DNA from 3 places in the Providencia sp. genome. Region 3 is predicted to be linked to each of the others. Evidence: predicted binding sites of a transcription regulator. Region 3 holds the regulator's gene; each other region holds the start of a gene.

Region 1 (8,021 bases), on a different contig from region 3:
GCGCATTGTTCAAACGCTTTGGGGCCAAGACGCGCAACTTTTAACAGCTGTTTTCTATCAGCAAATTGGCCATTTTCATCACGCCAATCCACGACATTTTGCGCGATCATTTTACTCAAGCCTGCAACGCGAGTCAGTAGTGGAACTGATGCGGTATTAAGATCAACACCGACTGAGTTTACGCAGTCTTCAACCACTACATCAAGCTTACGCGCTAATTGTGTTTGGCTTACATCATGCTGATATTGGCCTACACCAATTGATTTCGGATCGATTTTAACCAGTTCTGCGAGAGGGTCTTGCAAGCGACGGGCAATAGATACTGCGCCACGTAAGGTCACATCAAGATTTGGAAACTCTAAAGCCGCTAATTCTGATGCCGAGTAAACGGATGCGCCAGCTTCGCTGACAATCACTTTCTGTGCAGTGACACCCGGATACTGATTTTGTACCTCAGCAAAGAAGCGTTCGGTTTCTCTTGATGCTGTCCCGTTACCGATAGCAACAAGCTCAACTTGGTGTTTTTGACACAGCTCTGCCACAATTGTGGCTGATTTTGCTGCTTGTCCAGTATGTGGATAAATTGTATCTGTCGCGATAACTTTACCGGTTGCATCGACAACGGCAACTTTAACACCTGTACGCAAACCTGGATCTAGCCCCATTGTTGCGCGCATACCAGCAGGCGCTGCCATTAGTAAGTCATTGAGATTACGGGCGAAGACATTAATGGCTTCTTCTTCTGCTTTCTCACGCAGTACACTCATGATCTCAGTTTCTAAATGCAGCAACACCTTAACACGCCATGTCCAGCTCACGACGGCCTTACGCCATTGGTCAGCAGGGGCATTATTTAAACGTAGGTCAAGGTGGCGAGTAATAATTTCTTCACAGTAACTTTCTTTTGGTGGCTCCTCAAATTGCGGGTCACAGTTGAGCGAAAGCTGCAAAATTCCTTCATTTCGGCCACGAAACATGGCGAGTGCGCGGTGGGATGGAACTTGGGAAACGGGTTCTTGATGCTTAAAATAGTCGCTAAATTTAACGCCTTCTGTTTGTTTGCCATCAGCAACAACAGAAACTAAGTGGGCATTTTTCCATAAATAGTCACGAACTTTAGCTAAAAGTGATGCATCTTCGGCGAAACGCTCCATTAAAATGTATCTTGCACCATCTAAAGCCGCTTTGATATCTGCTACACCGTTGTCTGCATTAATAAAGGTTTGGGCGAGTGTATCAGGTGATTGACTCGGGTCACTCCAAAGCGTATCGGCTAAAGGCTCTAATCCAGCTTCAATGGCAATCTGGCCACGGGTACGGCGCTTAGGTTTGAAGGGTAAATAAAGGTCTTCAAGCTCAGTTTTATTTAAAGTGGTATTAATCGCATTACTGAGCTCAGGCGTGAGTTTACCTTGTTCTTCAATTGATTTAAGAATGGTTTGCTTACGATCGTTGAGTTCTCTTAGGTATCCTAAACGGCTCTCAAGCTGGCGAAGCTGAGTATCGTCCAACCCGCCGGTAACCTCTTTACGATAACGCGAAATAAACGGGACGGTATTACCTTCATCAAGCAGTGTGATGGCAGAAAATACTTGTTTAGGTTGGGTATGCAGCTCAGCTGCAATGATTTGGCTTAGAGTTTCATTCATGTCGTGTTTAAATACCTACTTCAAAGAACGGAAAAAAAATCAATGGCACTGTTATACTTGGTGGTAGAGAGAATTTCCAGAATGAATTTAATTCTATTGGTATGAAAGTCGCAGATTATTTTGTATAAAATATTATAATTAACGGATCAACTTATACATATTTGAAGGTTATGGCGAAAAGTCTATTAATTACACGTGATGGCTGGGATGCCCTTGATAAAGAATTAAAATATCTTTGGAAAGAAGAGCGCCCCATTGTGACTCAGTCTGTCACTGAAGCGGCTGCTCAAGGCGATCGTTCAGAAAATGCGGAATACATTTATGGTAAAAAAAGGCTGCGAGAAATTGATAGACGTGTGCGTTTTTTATCCAAAAGGCTGGACCAACTCAGGATTATTGAACCCGACCCTCGCCAAGAGGGGCGTGTGTTTTTTGGTGCATGGGTTAAACTAGAAGATGAAAATGAAAATATCAGAATATTCCGGTTAGTGGGTGCGGATGAGTTTGATCCAGCCAAACAATGGATTTCGATAGATTCTCCTGTAGCACGAGCCCTGATAGGCAAACAAGTGAATGATGAAATCACTGTTAGCACACCAGGTGGACAAGTTACCTATTTTGTTCTAGAAATAAGCTATAAGCCACTAACCGCATGAAGTGTAAAATGATTCATTAAATCTTAGGTTAATGGTAAATTAGTGAGCATAAATATTATATATGTTCACATTCAATAGAAAAATAATTCTAAAGATGCACATCTTGAGGGCTACACAATGCAGGAAAGTTATAAGGTTCTTGTCGTCGATGATGACATGCGTTTACGTGCACTGCTGGAGCGTTACCTTTCTGAGCAAGGGTTTCAGGTAAGAAGTGCTGCGAATGCAGAACAAATGGATAGGATTTTGACTCGAGAATCCATTCATTTGATCGTATTAGACTTGATGTTACCAGGCGAAGATGGATTATCTATTTGCCGTCGCTTACGCAGCCAAAACAACCCAATTCCTATCATTATGGTAACGGCTAAGGGTGAAGAAGTTGACCGTATCGTTGGTTTAGAAATCGGTGCGGATGACTATATACCTAAGCCTTTCAACCCTCGTGAATTATTGGCTCGAATTCGAGCAGTACTACGCCGTCAAGCAAATGAATTACCGGGTGCGCCATCTCAGGATGATGCTGTCATTACGTTCGGTAAATTTAAACTGAATCTTGGTACTCGTGAAATGTTCCAAGGTGAAGAAAACATGCCGTTGACGAGCGGTGAATTTGCGGTCTTAAAAGTCTTGGTTTCTTACCCAAGAGAGCCATTATCTCGTGATAAACTGATGAGCTTAGCGCGAGGCCGTGAATATAGTGCTATGGAACGTTCTATCGACGTTCAAATCTCTCGTTTACGCCGTATGGTTGAGGAAGATCCTGCGCATCCTCGCTATATTCAAACCGTTTGGGGTTTGGGCTACGTGTTTGTTCCGGATGGTAGTAAAGCATGAAGCGATTGAGGTTCTCACGACGTAGCACATTTTCTCGCTCGTTGTTTTTATTTGTTGCTTTATTGTTTGCTAGTCTTGTGACCAGCTATATGGTCGTGTTGAATTTTGTTGTCATGCCTAGCTTACAACAATTCAATAAAGTGCTGGCTTACGAAGTAAGAACATTAATGACAGAGAAAATGGTTCTACAAGATGGAACCTCAGTTCGAGTATCTCCAGCTTTACGCAAGAAAATCTATAATGAATTAGGTATTACTTTTTATGCACATTCAGCCGCGATGGAAGAAGGATTGAATTGGGCAAAAGAATATGATTTTCTGAGTAAAAATATGTCGGAATATCTCGGCGGCAAAGCAAGTGTCCATCTTGAGCTTGGTCGTGAGTACCCGATTTTATGGCTGACGTCTTATCTTGCACCCGATATTTGGGTGCGAGTGCCTTTGACTGAGATCGGTCAAAATCAATTCTCCCTCGTTTTTCGCTATACGCTGACTATTTTCCTTACCATTTTTGCGGGTGTTTGGTTGTATATCCGTTATCAAAATAAACCACTGCTTGAATTGGAATACCATGCGGGCGAGGTGGGTAAAGGGGCAAGTTTACCCCCAATGCAGGAAAAAGGTGCCGCAGAGGTTAGGGCTGCAATTCGTTCATTTAATCATATGGCTACCGGTATTAAAACACTGGAAAATGACCGAACTGTATTAATGGCAGGGGTTAGCCATGATTTAAGAACGCCATTGACACGTATTCGTCTCGCCACAGAAATGATGAGTCCAGAAGATAATTATTTGGCAGAATCGATAAATAAAGATATTGAAGAGTGTGACGCGATTATTGGTCAGTTCATGTCTTACCTGAAAACAGGGCAAGAGATGGAAATGGAGTTCTGCGACCTGAACGCTATTTTAATGGAAGCAGTCACGTCTGAAATGAGCGTTGTTGGTGAAATTGAAACTTCACTTGAATCTGGCTCGATGATGGTTAATGGTAATCCATTAGCGATTAAGCGTGCGATTACCAATATGATAGTCAATGCTTATCGTTATGGTAACGGTTGGATTAAGGTCAGTAGCGGCAAAAATGAAGACTCTGTTTGGTTCCAAGTCGAAGATGATGGCATAGGGATCAAAGAAGAAGATATCCAACGCTTATTTCAGCCTTTTGTACAAGGTGAAAAAGCTCGTAGTAATACAGGAACAGGCTTGGGACTTGCCATTATTCGCCGTATAGTTGATGCTCACGAAGGAAACATTGAAATTCATAAAAGTGAACGCGGTGGATTTGCTATTCGCGCACTCCTACCATTGAAAGAGAAAGAAGAATAATTTAAAAAAAGCAGTTAGTTAAATCTAGCTGCACCTATCGATTTGCTCAATAGTCGTTATCCTCCAATTGTATTCATTCCTAGTTATTCATTCGGTAAAAATAAATATTTATCCTATAAATAATACAATCGTTATCTGAAAGATCTGATGATTGAGTTACTTAGATAATAGCGGTCAATCAAATCATTAGGATCAATATTATGTCGATTATTAATAATTTAGCTAGAGCCATTAAAAAGTCTCAAAATGTAACAGTATTAAGCACCCTTCCATTAGATAGTGAAAAAAAAGTCGCCTTGGTAAAAATGAACAAGGTGATTAATGTTCAAGATGTTTTTAGTTTAAGAACTGAAAAAAAATCGAAAAAAGTGACTTGGAGTGATCAGCATACTGAGGTAGTGGGCATTTCACCCAAAAAACAGGTTGAATCGAAGTTATCTTCAACGCCACCTCCGCCGCCAATGCCTTTATCTCTATCACTACTTTCACCAATTTTGAGGTTATCCCAAGATACTACCTTAGAGAGACCGGAAGGAAAGCGCACTATGGTAAGTCAATCGTCAAAAGGTAAAATTGCTCCAGGTTTATTTGAAGAAATGGCTAAACTTCAAATGTTTAAAGATGCAGGAAAAAAATGTAATAAGCCTGAGTATGCGGCTAAAGCGTTAACCGAAGATGTCATCGTATCTTTAAAATCAAAAAAATTAGCCCCTGCGCCTGAAAGAAAGAAAGGATCGATTGTTTTTTCTGCGAAAAGTTTAGAAGAGAGTCCTATGTTTAAACAAATTAGGGATAAATATATAAAAGCAGAGTTGGTCGAAGCAAAACGGACTAAAAACTCGCAGGTAAAACCAATTTTTTCTTCAAAAGAACAAATGGTCATTAATGCAAAAATAGAAACTGAAAAACAAGTAAAGAAAAAAGTCGAAACTGTAACAAAGGATATGATAAGCGAGCTTTCAAGCAAGATAACTGCTCCTAGCCTGCATAAAACAGGTATTAAATTATGGTAACGTAATGCTTATTCTATTTATCACTAAAATAAACTCGCTAATGTGAGTTTATTTTTTATAAAAAAAACATTTTTAAATTTTTTATGACAATGTGTCATTTTTTTTATAGCGTATATCCATTCCTTTATTTTCATATAACTATTTGGTTTTATTGTTATCTTTATTATGTATCGCTGTTTTTTTTCGCTATAAATACATTGAAAAAATCAACTGTCATAAAACTGTCATAAATATGACATGTTGCTGCAACCAAATTATCTTATTTTCCCTATCGTGACATTCACCCACAATTTAATACTTGATTGTTTCTTACATCCCCGGAGGGATTATGAAAATGATGCGTACCACCCTAACAAGCGTAATGGCAGCAACTTTATCTTTGACTGCAATGTCTTCTTTTGCTGCTACTAACCTGACGGGAGCTGGTGCTACATTCCCTGCTCCGGTTTATGCGAAGTGGGCTGACTCTTATCAGAAAGAAACAGGTAATAAAGTGAACTATCAGGGGATCGGTTCTTCTGGTGGCGTTAAACAAATTAATGCAAAAACCGTTGATTTTGGTGCATCAGATGCGCCATTGACGGATGAAAAATTAAAAGAAGATGGTTTATTCCAATTCCCTACCGTGATTGGTGGCGTGGTTCTTGCTGTAAACGTAAAAGGCATTGAATCAGGTCAATTGACCCTCGATGGTAAAACACTTGGTGATATTTATCTCGGCAAAATCACCAAATGGAATGACCCAGCAATCGTTAAATTAAACCCAAGCGTTAGCCTGCCGGATCAAACAATTGCGGTTGTTAGACGTTCAGATGGTTCAGGTACAACTTTCGTATTCACTAGCTACTTAGCGAAGGTAAGTGCAAGCTGGAAAGAAGAGATTGGCGCTGGTTCGACTGTTAACTGGTCAAAAACAAGTGTTGGCGGTAAAGGTAACGATGGCGTAGCCGCCTTTGTTCAACGTTTACCAGGCTCAATCGGTTATGTTGAATATGCTTACGCAAAACAAAATAATCTTGCGTATACTAAGCTTATCTCAGCAGATGGCGAAGCTGTATCACCAACAGGTGCAAGTTTTAGCGCAGCAGCGAAAAAAGTTGACTGGTCTAAATCATTTGCTCAAGACCTCACTAACCGTGACGGTGCGAATGCATGGCCAATTACGTCAACGACATTTATTTTAGTTCACAAAGAACAAGCTAATGCAGAGAAAGGTAAAGCGGTCCTCGATTTCTTCAACTGGGCCTATGATAAAGGCGGCAAACAAGCAGAAGCACTCGACTATGCAGTTTTACCACCTGAAGTCGTAACAGCCGTTCGTGCAGCATGGAAAACAGAAGTTAAAGATAGCCAAGGTAAATCACTGTTCTAAAGTGAGCCTCGGGTTGGCAGTGGCAGGTGGGTGCTGAGGAATAGCATCCACTTTCTATATCCATCATATTTCGAGTTGTTTGGATGTTAGCTTCACTTGCTACCGACATACAGCTCGAATTATTTTGCATATAAACGTCATGAAAATTGTAAATCCTACTGATGATATCGTAGGTGTGAAATGAGAACAAAGCGCATGGCCGAAAAAACAACGGCATTTAAAGCCCCTAGCAAATCAGGTGATGTAATTTTTAGTGCGCTAGTAAAGATGGCTGCACTAATCACTCTGTTAATGCTTGGCGGTATTATTATTTCCCTTATTTTTGCATCTTGGCCGAGTATGCAGAAATTTGGGTTTTCGTTTTTATGGACAAAAGAGTGGGATGCGCCAGCGGAGCAGTTCGGTGCACTTGTGCCTATCTACGGCACCATAGTGACATCACTCATTGCGCTTATCATTGCGGTACCGGTTAGTTTTGGTATTGCCCTGTTTCTAACTGAACTTGCCCCTAACTGGTTAAAGCGCCCATTAGGTATCGCTATTGAGCTTCTGGCTGCAATTCCAAGTATCGTTTACGGTATGTGGGGACTCTTTGTGTTTGCCCCTCTATTTGCTGAATACTTCCAAGAACCTGTCGGCAATGTGATGTCGACTATTCCGATTGTAGGCGAATTATTCACAGGCCCTGCTTTTGGTATTGGTATTTTAGCTGCGGGAATTATCCTCGCTATTATGATCATTCCTTATATTGCCTCCGTAATGCGTGACGTGTTTGAGCAAACACCGGTCATGATGAAAGAATCTGCATACGGTATCGGCTGTACCACATGGGAAGTTATTTGGAACATCGTGTTGCCGTACACCCGAAATGGAGTGATAGGCGGTGTGATGTTAGGCCTTGGGCGTGCACTGGGTGAAACCATGGCGGTTACTTTTGTAATTGGTAATACCTACCAGTTGGATAGCCTTTCATTATTTATGCCGGGCAACAGTATTACCTCTGCGTTGGCGAATGAATTTGCTGAAGCTGAAAGTGGCGTGCATACCGCGGCATTGATGGAGCTTGGATTAATCCTGTTTGTCATTACATTCATTGTGTTAGCAATATCCAAATTGATGGTGATGCGTCTTGCTAAGAGCGAGGGCCGTTAGTATGTCAATCTCTC
Region 2 (8,021 bases), on a different contig from region 3:
TTGATTGCGGTATTAAAAACCCTTGGAGCAGGGCGTAGTGCGCTGCGAAAATGGATTATTGGTCAGTGGTTGGTTATTTTAATTGCCGCTGCGCTATTAGGTTCATTGCTTGGGCTCGCCTTTGAAGGCATCTTGATGCAAATTCTAGGCGCAATGCTTCCAAAAGCATTACCTTCAGCAAGTTTATGGCCTTGGGTTTGGGCGATAGGCACATTATTTATCATCGCGATTATTGTGGGTATTCGTCCTTATTATCAATTAATGGCAACGCAACCTTCGCGAGTGTTACGTGAAGATGCACAATCACCCGTTTGGCCTTTGTATTACTATCTCCCCATAGTCACACTCATTGTCGTGGGAGGATTATTTTTATTTGCGGGTGTGAACCCTTTACTATGGTCAATCCTGATTGGCATCGTGGTTTTGGCAATTCTCCTAGCACTTATCGGTTGGATAGGGCTGTGGGGCTTACGTCATATTAAGTTTAAACAGTTAAGTTTACGGCTTTCGGTCAGCCGTTTATTGCGCCAACCAATGCAAACAATCACACAAATGAGCGCATTTTCGCTCTCGTTTATGTTGTTAGCATTATTAGTTTTGGTTCGAGGTGATTTGCTCGACCGTTGGCAGCAGCAGCTTCCAGCCGATAGTCCGAATTATTTCTTGATCAATATGACTCAAGAACAAATTAAGCCAGTAACAGAGCTTTTGGCGCAATATAAAGTCAAACCTACAGGCTTTAACCCTGTAGTATTGGCGCGTCTGGCGGAGATTAACGATAGATCAGCGATTGAATGGGCAGATGAACGCGATCCAAACAATAACACGGTACGACGTGAGCTGAGCCTGACTTGGGAATCCATTTTACCACCGGCCAATTTAATGGATAAAGGCACTTGGCCACCAAAAGCGGGTGAGGTGTCTATTGAACAGACCGTCGTGAAAGAGCTTGGAATAAAAATTGGCGATAAGCTAACGTTTAATTCTGGGGCACAAATTTTTTCTGCGACAGTGAGTAGTATTCGAACGGTAGATTGGGAAAGTTTACGACCTAATTTTTACTTTATTTTCTCTGAAGAAAGTTTATCTCAAATGCCAGCCACTTGGTTGAGTAGTTTCCATTATGACGGTGATGGCCAGTTATTGACGCAGCTTAGCCGTAACTATCCAACCATTAATGTGCTAGACACTGGCGCAATTATTACCCAAATCCAGCAAATTCTCCAACAAGTGAGTCAGGCTTTAGAAGTGATGGTAGTGTTAGTGATTTTATGCGGATTGTTGCTATTACTTGCTCAAGTCCAAGTCGGTATGAGTCAACGTGAACGCGAGTTAGTGGTTTACCGTACGCTAGGTGCCAGTAAAAAGCTGATGCGAAGAACACTTTGGAGTGAGTTTGCATTATTAGGTCTAATGGCCGGTTTTGCTGCGGCTTTTGGTGCAGAAATTGCTCTGTGGTTATTGCAAACTAAAGTGTTTGATTTTCCATGGCAACCTGAGTGGCGTATCTGGTTAATACTACCGCTAAGCGCTGCGTTGTTGCTATCAATATGCGGAGGTTGGTTAGGCTTGCGCTTATTAGGCACTGGTAATCAGCACCGACGTTTATCGAATGGTTGAGTTATAAAACTTCAGGTAGATATCAATGTATTAAATACCTTGATGTCTACCTATTTTTCTTCTGTGAAAAATAAATTCGCTACAATCTTTCAAGTAAAATAACTGTCTTGAATTCATCACTAAACTGTCATTTGCCGTAGTTATGATTCCGTCGTCGATTATTGAATAATCTAATAATAGGATCATAACAATGTTGCATCGTCGCATGATTGGCTCATTATCTTTACTTGCTACTTTAATTTCATTTAGCACCACAGGGTTTGCTCAACAACAAGTTCCGGCTTCATTGGCTGGACATGCTATTTTACCCGTGAATTCAAGTGTTCCTGCACCTGAAAATGCCCCTTCGGATCTACAAACTAGTGGTAAATTTACTACTGCTAAACGTGTTGATACCCTTGGGCAAATTGAAGGAAAATCCGCAGATCGTCCAACAGGTATGCATATCCCAATTAAAGGGCAGCCTTTACAAGGACATTCAGGTATTAAGCGGATGGCTGATGGGACTTATTGGGTACTGACGGACAATGGTTTTGGTAATAAAGTTAATTCTCCTGATTCAATGCTTTATCTAACCCAATACGATATCGATTTTAAAACAGGTAAAGCCAACCCGCTGAAAACTGTTTTCTTCCAAGATCCAAATAAAATTATTCCGTTCCATATCATTAATGAAAGTTCTCAAGAACGTTACCTAACTGGTAGTGATTTTGACCCGGAAAGCTTTCAATTTGCAGATGGTGCGTTATGGGTAGGGGATGAGTTTGGACCGTATTTAATCAAAATGGATTTAGACGGTAAAGTTTTAGCCTTATTTGAAACCCAAGTTGATGGCAAGAAAGTGGTTTCTCCAGATCACTACCAAGTTACTACACCGGGTAAACCTACTGATAAAGTTAGCTTTCAAGTTAATCGGTCAAAAGGTTTTGAAGGGATGGCTTCATCACCAGATGGTTCAAAATTGTACCCAATGTTAGAAGGGGCAGTTTGGAATGAAGACAAGCAAGATTATGAAAATGTTGATGGTAAACGCGCTGCACGCATTCTTGAATTTGATGTGAAGAAACAAGATTGGACAGGCCGTAGCTGGTTATATGTCTTTGAAGATAATCAAAATGCGATTGGTGATTTTAACTTAATTGATGCTACTCATGGGCTGATTATCGAACGTGATAACGGTGAAGGTACGGCTGATAAAGCTTGCGCACAAGGGGCAACAAATACAGAGAATTGCTTTAGCAATTTAGCTAAATTTAAACGCGTTTATCGTATTGAGTTTTCAGATAAAAACGTGGGATCTGCGGTAGATAAGCAAGCTTATATTGATTTGATGAATATCCAAGACCCAAATAGCTTAGCAAGAAAACCATTAAACGAGGGTGTTTTCACTTTTCCATTCTTCACTATCGAAAATGTTGATGTAGTTGATAGCGAACATATTATTGTTGGTAACGATAATAATTATCCGTTCTCATCGAGCCGTGAACCAAATAAAGCAGATGATAATGAGTTTATTTTACTCAAAGTACCAGAACTATTAGCACCTTAATAATCCGTTATATCTCGTGTTGTAGCATTGTTGGATAGCTACGACACGAATTATTTAGCTATTGATATTGTTCAAAATGCCGAGTTTTTGAATCCTTAATTTCCCTTGGTTTTAGTATTAGCCTGAGTGTGTTTTCAGGCTTTTTTTTATTTATACTCGTCATACTTCAAGCCGCAGGGGTGTTGACTGCGCTCAGCTACCCGAATCACATACTATGTATGCTCATCGGGATATCGCTAACTATTTGAATTATATATTATGAGTGATTTAAAGTTGGGGGCTTCATTCGTAATGTTAGTAACAAAATCACAATAACCGGCGCTGCAATAATCAAAAATGCAGGCGTGAAACTGCCAGTATAATCTTTTACTGCACCAGCAATGAAAGGGGCTAAACAGGCAATCGTGGAAAATAAATTAACGATGGAAAAAAGTTCTAAATAAGGGCCACGACCGAAATAGTTGGACAATAAGACACTGGATGCTAAAAAGGTCATGCCATAGCCAATACCAACAAAAATAACAAATAAAATCAACCAGAACCAAGAAGTAGCAATACTTAAGAAAACCACACCCAATACCATAATAATTAAACTACCAATCAGTAACTTTTTAGGTTCTAGCCATTCGCCAGCGGCGCCACCAATAAATCGAGAAAATGCATTTACGAAAGCCATGGTGCTGAGTAATGACACCGCTACCGTCATACTAAACCCTCGTTCTTCAATATGCGCGACTGCAAAGCTATTGACGGTAATACCACACCATAAAAATGAAGTGTAAGTTGCGGCAATTAAATAAAATTGCCAAGTACGTAGCGCTCGGCCTACGGTCCAAACCTGATTTGTTCGATAAACAGGTTTGTTGGCATTGCTGACTTGTTTTTGCATCACCATTTTGGCGTGAGCTTGTTCTTTTTTACCTTCACGCAGCATCAAGATGGTGACTAATGTAATGACACTCAAGTAAATCGCACACAGTACCCAATGCATCCGCCAAGAGCCGAGTTGATTAGAGGCATAAAAATAGATCCAAGGCCCTGCCACGCCGCCTAAACCACCAATCGTAAAATAAAGACCGAATGCTAAAGATTGTTTTTCAAATAAGCGGGAAAGTACATAGGTGCCTGGCACCGTGGCAAGTAAGGTAAAACCTACCCCAATTAAGGCGGTACCAAGAAAGTAAGTGCTGATGATTTCGGTAGAATAGAGATTATAGAAACCGGCAACAAAGAATAACGTGCCTAGCAATAATGTTAAGCGGACACCCACCTTACGAATGAGTAAAGAAGGCAAGAAACTGGCTAGCCCACAGGTTAATCCAAGCAAAGTAAAACCAAACCCTGCTTCCGTCCAGCTCCATTTTAGTTCTTCTATCATCCCGGGCAATACCACGCCTAAAGAGGTGAATGTGGTCGCAGTAGCTAAAAAATAAACCATCCCTAATAGAACTAAAATGCTCCATTGATAGAAAGGGCTAAAAGTTGGAGAGGGTGCGGCTTGTACGTCTGGCATGTCGGCTCCAGTAAAACCGTATGCCTTTATATTTTGATATTTATCATCAACAGGAGTACGGCAAAAATAACAAAATGCCCGAAATTAAATACTCGGGCATCGAATAGGGGCTATTTTCGCTATTTATTGGCGAGAGTACCAGTCTAATTTTACTTTTGCCCACTCAATGCCACTTTTATACTCATTTGGCAGCAAAGTTGTTAGTGCATCAAGTGTTGAAGTGAGTTTGTCGCAATCATGGTGAGACAGGTTTAAATGTCCCACTTTGCGTACTGGGCGTACTTCTTTTTCATACCAGTGTAGATGAACTAATGGCAAGCTTAGCCAGTCAGTATTTACGTCGGTTCCAATTAAATTGACCATTACCGCTGGGCTCTCGACTTCAGGGGAGGGCATGGGTAAATCTAAAATAGCGCGTAAATGTAACTCAAATTGGCTGATAGATGCGCCATTTTGTGTCCAGTGGCCGCTATTATGCACTCGTGGTGCAATCTCATTAATGAGTAATTTATCGCCGACGACAAAACATTCCATTGCCATCACGCCAGTATAATCAAGTTCATCCATGACAGCGCTCAACATCGATTGTGCTTGTTGCTGGTGGGCATTGCTTGATTTAGGGAAGGCGACACTGGTGCGTAAAATACCTTCTTGATGAAGATTATGTGTAATTGGGTAAAAAACAGATTTTCCGACTCGGTTTCGAGCACCAATAATAGAGACTTCGGCATCAAATGGAATGCCTTGTTCGACAATACATTCACCATAAATTTCAGCAGGTAAATCAGTTTCATCGCCGGGTCTTACACGCCACTGCCCACGGCCGTCATAGCCACCAGTGCGGCGTTTTACAATCAGAAAGTCACCTAATGTGGCAAATAATTCAGGCCATTGATCAGGGGATTCAAGTAAAGCCCAAGGGGCGGTGGCAAGTTGCAATGAATCATATAAGTTTTTTTGTGGGGATCTGTCTGCTAAACGTGGAAAAATATCACGGTTAATAAACGCATTATGACGGGCTAATTCTTTGGTTAAGGGGGTTTCTGGCCAACGTTCAATTTCTGCGGTGATCACGCTTTGTTGATAAGGAACGGCTTCTGGTTCCGCATCTAAGCCTACTGGAAAGACAGCTATTCCCAGCGGTTCACCGGCTTGACGCAACATACGACCAAGCTGACCATTTCCTAAGACACAAACTGGTTTCATTATGCCTCCCGTGGATCTGGGTTATTTAGCACATCTTGAGTTTGTGTTTCACGCCATGCTGATAAGCGTTTAAAAATATCCGGATTGGTTATCGCCAAAATTTGTGCCGCTAATAGTGCGGCGTTTGCGGCTCCAGCTTTCCCTATTGCTAAGGTGCCAACAGGAATGCCCTTTGGCATTTGCACGATAGAATACAGGCTATCAACTCCACTAAGTGCAGCACTTTGTACAGGAACGCCTAGAATAGGCACGAGGGTTTTCGCTGCTAACATACCGGGTAAATGTGCCGCTCCACCTGCACCTGCAATGATCACATCAAAGCCGTTTTTTTTAGCCTGTTCTGCAAATGAAAACAGTTTATCGGGCGTGCGATGAGCGGAGACAATTTCAACATGAAAAGGCAGTTGCAGTTCAGTCAACACATCAGCAGCATTCTGCATGGTTGTCCAATCACTTTTAGAACCCATAACAATGGCGATTTTTGCCGCAGATTGAGCAGGAACTTGGGCAGTCATTTAGTGCTTCCCTGTATTTAAAAAATATCACCGGTAAGGTGGGAAATGGAATTAAGTCGATCATATCATGGTAATGCGGTAAGGAAAACGTTTGCGTGGTTGTTTTTTGAGCTAACAGTAGGCGTAAACGATAAAAATAATGAGAGATAAATTAATCAGAATGGGAAAAAAATGAGCTCAATACCTTGTTCATTAATCACAAATGCAGAGCCTTCTTGATGCCATGCGCCGAGCACACCTCGATAATGTGGTTTGTCATTAATGGCAATTTCATGGATAGCAGGACGGTGGGTGTGTCCGTGGATCATCCAGTCAGCATGATATTTTTGCATCTCAGTAATGACGGCTTGTGGATTAACATCCATGATTGACTCAGATTTCATACTGCTCGCGTGCTGGCTATCACTGCGCATTTTTTGTGCAATTCGGCGGCGAATAAACAAGGGTAGAGTGAGAAAGAGCTTTTGTATCCAAGGTGTATGTACTTTTTTACGGTAGTTTTGGTACGCTGCATCATCAATGCACAAGGTATCGCCGTGTAAAATTAATATCCGTTTGCCATACAGTTCTAACAATGTTTCTTGAGGTAAGATAGTCATACCGCACTGTTTAGCATAACGTTGACCAATTAAAAAATCACGATTTCCATGAATGAAATAGCAAGGGATACCGCGCTCAGTCAGTTGTTTTAGCGCTTGAGCTACCTGTAGGTGAAGCGGATTATCGTCATCATCGCCAATCCAATAATTGAAAAAATCACCGAGTATGTATAAGCGCTCAGCGTGGATAGCTTGCTGCTGAATAAAATGGATAAAACCGGCGGTGATCGCCGGTTCATCTTCACTCAGATGTAAATCTGCAATGATGTAAGTGGACATATCTTCTGAGATTACTCGCTGATAGTCACTTTTTCGATCAGAACGTCTTCGCGTGGTACGTCTTGGTGGTGACCACTACGACCCGTTGCTACGCCTTTGATCTTGTCAACAACGTCCATACCTTCAACAACTTCAGCGAATACACAGTAACCCCAACCATCAGGGCGCTCTGAACGGAAGTTCAAGAAGTCATTGTCTGCAACGTTAATAAAAAATTGTGCAGTTGCAGAGTGTGGATCATTAGTACGTGCCATCGCCAATGTACCACGGGTATTTTTTAAACCGTTGTTGGCTTCATTTTTAATCATGGCTTTCGTGTCTTTTTGTTTCATGCCAGGCTCAAAACCACCGCCCTGAACCATGAAACCGTTAATAACACGGTGGAAAATGGTATTATTGTAAAAGCCTTCGCGGCAGTAAGCTAAGAAGTTTTCGACAGTTACTGGTGCTTCGTCGTTAAAAGTTTTAATAACAATGTCACCGTGATTTGTATGAAATGTAACCATAATAGCTATCCTGAATAATTGTTTTTTATGCGCTCTCTGATGAAAGCGTTGAGATCAGAAAGTTTATATCACAGATGAAACCTGACTTGAAGCGACAGCGCATTTTGTAAAAATTTTATTGTGCGCAAAATAAGTCCAGTATCGGGGAATAAACCCTGTTCAATACCTTGCATTCTGGGGGTGATCGGGGTTCAATATCATGGTATTTTTATTCACAGATAGCTAATGTGGATA
Region 3 (8,021 bases):
GTGGCCCGCATATTCTTAAAACCAGATGGAAGCACTTACCAACCCGGTGACAAACTCGTACAAACAGATTTAGCTAATACTCTTGAAAAAATTGCTAAAAATGGCCCTTCAGCCTTCTATGAAGGTGATATTCCAAAAATTGTTGAAGAAGCCGCCAAGAAAAATGGTGGAATTCTCACCGCTAAAGATTTTGCAAACTACACCATCAGTGATACTACACCAATTAGCTGTACCTATCGCGGCTACAAATTTATCTCTGCACCACCACCGAGTTCTGGTGGAGTCACTATCTGCCAAACTCTCAATATTTTAGAAGGCTATGACTTAAAAGAAATGGGGTTCAATTCAGCTGATTACGTTCATACACTCACTGAAGCAATGCGCCATACCTATATGGATCGCAATACCTTCTTAGGTGACCCTGAATTCGTCAATAACCCAACAGATAAACTGCTCAGCAAAGCTTATGCAGAAGAGTTACGCAAAGAGATCAAACCGAATCAAGCCACTGCATCCACACAGGTACAACCGGGTATCGGTCCACATGAAAAACCAGAAACTACCCATTATTCTGTCGTTGATGACAAAGGTAATGCCGTTTCCACCACTTATACGATTAATGGGCGTTTTGGTTCTGTGGTTATTCCACCCGGAACAGGCTTTTTCTTAAATGATGAAATGGATGACTTCACCACTAAAGTAGGTGAAAAAAATCTTTATGGCTTGGTACAAGGGGAACGAAATTCTATCGCCCCCGGTAAGCGCCCACTATCTTCCATGAGCCCAACAATCGTGACGAAAGATGGTAAAGTTTTCTTAGTGCTCGGCTCCCCGGGTGGTTCAAGAATTATTTCAATTACCTTGCAAACCGCATTGAATATTATTGATCACGGAATGCCACCACAAGAAGCGGTCAATGCGCCCAGAATTCACCATCAATGGCTACCAGATGAAGTTTACTATGAGCAAAGAGGCTTATCTAAAGATAGCTTAGTGTTACTAGATAAAATGGGATACAAGATGGTTGAACAAACACCTTGGGGTGCAGCCGAACTGATTATGGTTGGGATACCTGAAGGCGCGGGTGTTAGTACCAAATCATCAGGTAACGACTCAGCGGTTTCAGGAAAAGTACGAGAGGGCTTTATCTACGGCTCTAATGATGTCCGTCGACCAGCAGGTAGCGCAGTAGGTGTTAATTAATGCATTAATTAACTGAGACTATAAATGATAAAACCCACTGATTAGTGGGTTTTATCACAATACAAGCACAATTAATTAAGCTTGTTTATGCACAACTGAAGGTGAAATAAATCTATCGCAAAGCACTGCAACAACCAATACCACTAAAGATGGTAATAACCACATAAGGTCTTGCTTATACAATGGAATCGACGTCATCCATTCTGGGATATACGTTTTCAGGTTATCCGAGGCTTTCACTGCGCCAATTAATCCCACTACAAAGCTTGTCAGCATCGTTGGTGCAATCACGACCGTTGGATTTCGCCACCATCTCAGCGTAAAACTCATTAATATAAGCACAATACAAGGTGGATAAATCGATACCAACACAGGTAATGAGAATGCAATTAATTTGCTCAGGCCTAGGTTAGAAACAACCATCGAGAAGAGGCCCAATATCAACACTAAGCTACGATAAGAAATCGGCACATAGCGACTGAAGAATTCGGCACATGCACAAGTTAGCCCAACTGCGGTCACCATACAAGCAACGAAAATCAATACCGCAAGGAAGAAACTACCGTAATCGCCAAAGGTATATTGCACATAAGTATGCAAAATATCTGCGCCATCCGCCGGATTCGGAATCAAAGAACCACTGTTTTCACCGAGTTTGAAAAGTGAAAGATAAACCAGTGTGAGCAGAACCCCCGCTATTAACCCAGCCCACATAGTGTAACGGGTTAACAATGACGAATTATCAATACCTCTTGAACGTGCTGCATTCACAATCACAATACCAAATACCATCGCCCCAAGTGTATCCATGGTGAGATAGCCATTAATAAAGCCATTTGAAAATGCCATATCGCGATATTCGATAGTAGACGGGATAGGAGAACCGGCAGGCCATAACACCGCAGCAACACCTAGAAGCGCAAGTGCGAGCATTTTAACGGGTGCAAGTATATGACCGACGCTATCGAGTAATTTGCCTGGGTAAAGTGAAATACCAATCACTAAGACAAAATAAACCACGCTGTAAATCAATAATAACATATCAGATTCACCACCAAACAATGGGGCGATACCGACTTTATACGATACGGTGGCGGTTCTTGGTGTTGCGAATAATGGACCGACGGATAAGTATGCGACAACAGCGAGTAATAATCCGGCTTTTTTACCTACTGGAGTACTTAACGCTTCAATACCACCACCCACTTTTGCCAGTGCGATAATGGTTAAAACGGGAAGACCGACACCAGTAACCAGAAAGCCAAGTGCAGCCGTCCAAACTTGTTCACCTGCTTGCAAACCAACCATAGGAGGGAAAATGATATTTCCTGCTCCAACAAATAACGCAAAGGTCATAAAACCTAACGCGATAATATCTCTTGATGATAAACGATGAGCCATATTATGTTAATTTTAAGTAACGAAAATAAAAAGATATGGGTATTTAACTAGCAACCCTTTGAAATTTATATGACGAGATAGAATTCTGATAAAACATATCATTAACAATATAAAATATATGATTTATTAAATCATTTGAAATGAAACGTTAAAAAACAGAAAAAACCGCCAATAACTGACGACAAGTAAAACTTTTATAGGGCAAAAAGGCAATAGCAAACCCCAAAACAAGAATAAACAACCAAACTAATTTTCAGAACTAGTGATTACTGTCAGTAAAATTAGAATATCCGTTATATGATTTGTTTAAAAAATCATCACTTAATCATTTTATCACTCATCGTTTTTATTAAAAGGTAGGATAAGATAAAAAAATATAAATAGTTTTAGGGAGAATATGTCGCGATTATTAAATAAATTGCGAATTTAATAAATATCACAGATAAATTCACCTTACTAACCCTATGATTAATATTAATAAGGTGATTATTTTCCCTGTTTTAGCTTTTTTTATCAGACACAATTAAAACAGGAGGGAGTGTAAAAGAAAATTCACTACCTTTACCTAATTGACTAGTAATTACGAGTTGACTGCTATGGTGCTGAACTGCATGTTTCACAATAGCTAATCCAAGCCCCGTTCCACCACCACCTTGGCGCGAACGCGCTTTATCCACTCGATAAAAACGCTCCGTCAAACGCGATATATGCTCCGTAGGGATACCAGGGCCATTATCACTGACACTAAAACGAGCACCATGACTGGTTTTCTGCCAATCAACCCGTATTTTAGTTCCCTCAGGTGTGTGGTTAATGGCATTGTACACAAGGTTAGCAACGGCACTACGTAGTTGCTCTTCATTGCCATTTACGCGTAATTTTTCATCAACATTAAACTCAAATTGGTGCTGGCCGTGACTCAGACTCAGCGCTTCTTGTTCAATCATCTTAAGAATAACGGGAATATTAACTTGTTCGTCCAGATTAATATGAGGGGCGATTTCAATTCGTGATAACTGCAATAACTGCTTGATCAGATTATCCATTCGATAAGCTTGCTCTTGCATCACATTCAAGGCTTTTTTGTTAACCGCAGAGGTCCCTTCTTGATCATCCATCACTTCAAGATACCCTTGAATGACCGTTAATGGTGTACGTAATTCATGACTCACGTTAGCAAAAAAGTCTCTACGAGCCTTTTCTAATCGTCGTTTTTCCGTCACATCCCGGGCAACCATTAAAAGCTGCCCCTCAGTGTAAGGCAAAATACGAAACTCGACAATTTCACCACTGTTAAGCTCAATTGTCAGCGCTTGATCATAACTCTTAACCGTAAAATAGCGGCTAAAATCAGGATAACGCAACAGATTAAAAATATGCTGCCCATTATCTTCAGGCCAACGAAAACCTAATAAATGCTGCGCATGGCGATTACACCAAAAAATATTACCTTCCGTTGTCATCATCACTACCGCATCGGGTAATGATTCAGCCCCGCTGCGAAAACGCTTAATTAGCTGCCCTAGCTCACGACGACGTTTACGGTTACGTTGCTGCATTTGATAAATGCCATAAAATATTGGCTCCCAACCCCCTTTACCTGCGGGTGGAAGCATGCTTTTATCTAACCATAACCAATAGGATAATTTTAGCAGGTTATACCCGTGCCAAAATAATGCAGCTAGCAAAGAAATGACTAAAAGCCATGCTAGATGGCCTATAAATACTGATAATATGAGTGCGGGTAAAATAAATAAAAACAGCCCCCAAATTAGCTGTTTTATGGATAAACGTTCAAGCACTTGGGTCTCTCCCTAATGAATTCTCAGTAACGAACAGAGAAACGGTATCCAGTACCACGTACTGTTTGTACCATTTTATCATGCCCTTCTGTTTCCAGTGCTTTTCTTAAACGACGAATATGAACATCTACGGTTCTATCTTCAACATAAACATTGGCTCCCCAAACATTATTTAATAGCTGTTCACGGCTATAAACACGCTCCGGATGAGTCATAAAAAAATGTAATAATTTATATTCGGTTGGTCCCATATCGATAGGAATTTCACGACAAGTAACACGATGAGAGGTTGGGTCAAGCATCAAGCCATTCATTTCAATAATATCTTCTGTCGCCATTGGCGAAATTCGGCGTAAAATCGCTTTTACGCGAGCAATCAATTCTTTTGGCGAAAAGGGTTTGATTAAAAAATCATCCGCGCCCACTTCTAAACCTTTCACGCGATCCTCTTCCTCACCTCTGGCAGTCAACATCATGACAGGGACATCGCGAGTTGCGCTATCACGCTTCATATGTTTAATAACCTGAATGCCAGAGCCACCTGGGATCATCCAATCGAGTAAAACTAAATCAGGTAACGGGTCAACAAGCTGCGCAATTGCAGAGTCATAATCATCAGCTTCAATCGGCTGAAAACCATTCTGTTCCAATACAAAACAAACCATTTCACGGATGGGCGTCTCATCTTCAACAACTAGAATGCGTCTTGCCATGATTGTTCCTGTAAATAAGAAGATATTTTTAATGTGAACGCATTATGCGTCACTTTTATGACAGAATTATGACTATTATCGGTGATGACTGACATTCCACCTAATAATTACAGGAAAAGATCATCTAAGTGAAACATTAATCACATAGCGCAATATAATTATCATCCATTTGCAGACTAATAATTATCTTACTGTAATAACAATTTTAACGGCTTTATTCACATCACAGCATCATTTTCCATTGCATAACACTCCATCGTATTACCGCGATAAGGTATACTGACCGACAGAATATCGAGTCCTCTTCACTAATAAAATGGCACAATCACAAGGAATGATAGCTCATGCGCATGATCCACACTTCTGACTGGCACCTTGGCCAATATTTTTTCACTAAAAGTCGTGCCGCTGAACATCAATGTTTTTTAAATTGGCTTATTGAACAAGTTACGCTCCATCAGGTTAGCGCAGTGATTGTCGCAGGGGATATTTTTGATACTGGCTCACCGCCGAGCTATGCACGAGAACTCTATAATAAATTTATCGTCGATTTACAAAAAACTGGATGCCAGTTGGTTATTTTAAGTGGAAACCACGATTCCGTTTCCGTTCTCAATGAATCCAGCTCTTTGCTGGCTTACCTCAATACCAGCGTAATAACCTCTGGCGCTGAACCTAATATTATTACTTTAATGGATAACCAAGGATTGCCTAGCGGCCTCGTCTGCGCCATCCCATTCCTGCGCCCTCGAGACATTCAGATAAGTATTGCGGGACAAAGTAGTGAAGAAAAACAATTATCACTGCAAACGGCAATTCATGACTATTACCAAGCCAGCTACCAACTTGCCGTCGCACAACGAGAAACACTAGGCCTTGATATCCCGATTATCGCGACAGGGCATCTCACCGTTGTCGGCGCAGCGCTGACAGATTCAGTCCGCGACATTTATATTGGCACACTTGACGCGTTTCCTTCTGGCGCATTTCCACCCGCAGATTACATTGCCCTAGGGCATATTCATCGACCCCAAGTCATTGGTGGCCAACAACATATTCGTTATTGCGGTTCACCAATTCCATTAAGTTTTGATGAAGCACAACAACAAAAAAGTGTCTGTCTGGTTGAGTTTAATGGCAGCACGCTTACTGATATCACTCAATTACCAATTCCAATTTCGCAGCCACTACAAAGTGTCAAAGGGTCTCTAAAAGAAATCCAGCAACAACTGGAAGTTTGGCAAGACTATCAAGGTGATAAACCGGTATGGTTAGATATCGAAGTCGCGTCACAAGACTATCTTTCAGATATCCAACAACGTATAGAAGCCTTAACCCAAACCTTACCAGTTGAGGTCGTATTACTGCGCCGAGCACGTAAACAAAAGCAAGGACAGCAAAGTGTATTAGCCAATGAAACACTCAATGAATTAACTGCTGAAGAGGTCTTTTTACGCCGTCTTGCAGAAGAATCACTTGACGATGCCGAACAAGAACAACGCTTGCGACAACTGTTCAAACAATCCTATGACGCACTACGTTCAGAACAAGAGGGTCAAGCATGAAAATCCTGAGTCTTCGCTTAAAAAATATTAATTCACTAAAAGGCGAATGGAAAATTGATTTCACGCAAGAACCTTTTGCTAGCCAAGGATTGTTTGCGATAACTGGTGCGACCGGTGCAGGTAAAACCACCTTACTGGATGCGATTTGTCTCGCGCTTTACCATCAAACACCTCGTTTAGGCTCTCTATCTGCTAGCCAAAATGAGCTCATGACGCGCCATACGGGCGAATGTTTAGCGGAAGTTGAATTCGAAGTAAAAGGTGTTGCTTACCGCGCATTTTGGAGCCAACGTCGTGCAGGCGGTAAATCTGAAGGAAACCTTCAACAGCCTAAAGCCGAGCTAGCGACGGTAGCTGATGGGCAAATACTTGCGGTTAAAGTCACTGAAATTAGAGAGCGGATCACTCAAATTACGGGACTCGACTTTGGTCGTTTCACTAAATCGATTCTACTTTCCCAAGGGGATTTTGCCGCCTTTTTAAACGCAACAGAAAAAGAACGCGCTGACCTTTTAGAAGAGATAACAGGGACTGAAATCTATAGCCAAATCTCAATTTATATTTATAACCAACACAAACAGGTCAAAACCGAATTAGACTTATTGAAGGCGAGAGCACAAAGCATTAATTTGCTGACTGAATCTGAGCACCAACAACGATTAGAACAACAAACAGTACTCGCACAACAAGAAGCTCAAGTTAATCATAAAAAAAATCGTCATCAACAAGCCATAAATTGGTGGCAACAACAGCACCAACTGACTCTACGCTTACAACAATTACAAGCAGAGCTAGACAAGTCAGAACAGGATTTTCAGGCTGCAAAACCCAGTCTACAAAAATTAGCAGACAGCGCTCCCGCAGAGGCTTTGCGTCCTTTATGGCAAGATGTTCAGCGCCAACAACAGTCGTTAGCTGAACACAATGAAAAGCAACAATATCTTCAACAAAGTCTTGAGGAAATGCAGAAACAACTTGCACCACTGAAAGCAAAACAAGATCAAGCTAATAATGAAAATACGCAATTTTTGGCGTATATGCAGCAGCAGAATAAATTAATTGATAACGAAGTTCGCCCGTTGGATAACCAAATAACGCATCTTAACCAACAACTCAGTGAACTTTCTAAGCTTGTAACCCAATTTCAGTCTGAATATGACCAAAAACAACAGTCTATCAATGAAGCCGAGGTGAAGTTACAACACGCAAATAACCAACTGAAACAACTAAATGTTTTTCTAAAAGAAAAACAAAAAGATGCAGAAATTAGCGGGCAACTAGGCAGTTGGAAGCAACAAGCACGTTACCTCAATGAACTTACTGAACAGCTCTCGATA

The links. The regulator PhoB, encoded in region 3, activates phosphate uptake and scavenging genes when phosphate is short. The targets are predictions, from matches to a motif close to CTGTCATAAAACTGNCNNAT.
Region 1: pstS (phosphate ABC transporter substrate-binding protein PstS) is a predicted target of PhoB. The motif match lies at 5,694-5,713, and genes of this name have one in related genera.
Region 2: ACTH6U_RS15135 (esterase-like activity of phytase family protein) is a predicted target of PhoB. The motif match lies at 1,734-1,753, and genes of this name have one in related genera.

The regions. Positions count from the first base shown of each region.
Region 1 covers NZ_JBQDNB010000005.1:93,299-101,319, reverse strand. Annotated here, with positions in the region: gene ACTH6U_RS06130 (Tex family protein) at 1-1,649, opposite strand, end outside; gene greB (transcription elongation factor GreB) at 1,820-2,305, shown strand; gene ompR (osmolarity response regulator transcription factor OmpR) at 2,423-3,142, shown strand; gene envZ (two-component system sensor histidine kinase EnvZ) at 3,139-4,470, shown strand; gene ACTH6U_RS06110 (hypothetical protein) at 4,671-5,483, shown strand; gene pstS (phosphate ABC transporter substrate-binding protein PstS) at 5,812-6,855, shown strand; gene pstC (phosphate ABC transporter permease PstC) at 7,051-8,007, shown strand; gene pstA (phosphate ABC transporter permease PstA) at 8,009-8,021, shown strand, end outside.
Region 2 covers NZ_JBQDNB010000021.1:11,646-19,666, reverse strand. Annotated here, with positions in the region: gene ybbP (putative ABC transporter permease subunit YbbP) at 1-1,620, shown strand, start outside; gene ACTH6U_RS15135 (esterase-like activity of phytase family protein) at 1,811-3,169, shown strand; gene ACTH6U_RS15130 (MFS transporter) at 3,426-4,682, opposite strand; gene purK (5-(carboxyamino)imidazole ribonucleotide synthase) at 4,806-5,888, opposite strand; gene purE (5-(carboxyamino)imidazole ribonucleotide mutase) at 5,888-6,403, opposite strand; gene lpxH (UDP-2,3-diacylglucosamine diphosphatase) at 6,559-7,281, opposite strand; gene ppiB (peptidylprolyl isomerase B) at 7,293-7,787, opposite strand.
Region 3 covers NZ_JBQDNB010000001.1:274,228-282,248, forward strand. Annotated here, with positions in the region: gene ggt (gamma-glutamyltransferase) at 1-1,203, shown strand, start outside; gene brnQ (branched-chain amino acid transport system II carrier protein) at 1,279-2,604, opposite strand; gene phoR (phosphate regulon sensor histidine kinase PhoR) at 3,105-4,406, opposite strand; gene phoB (phosphate regulon transcriptional regulator PhoB) at 4,430-5,119, opposite strand; gene sbcD (exonuclease subunit SbcD) at 5,464-6,684, shown strand; gene ACTH6U_RS01295 (AAA family ATPase) at 6,681-8,021, shown strand, end outside.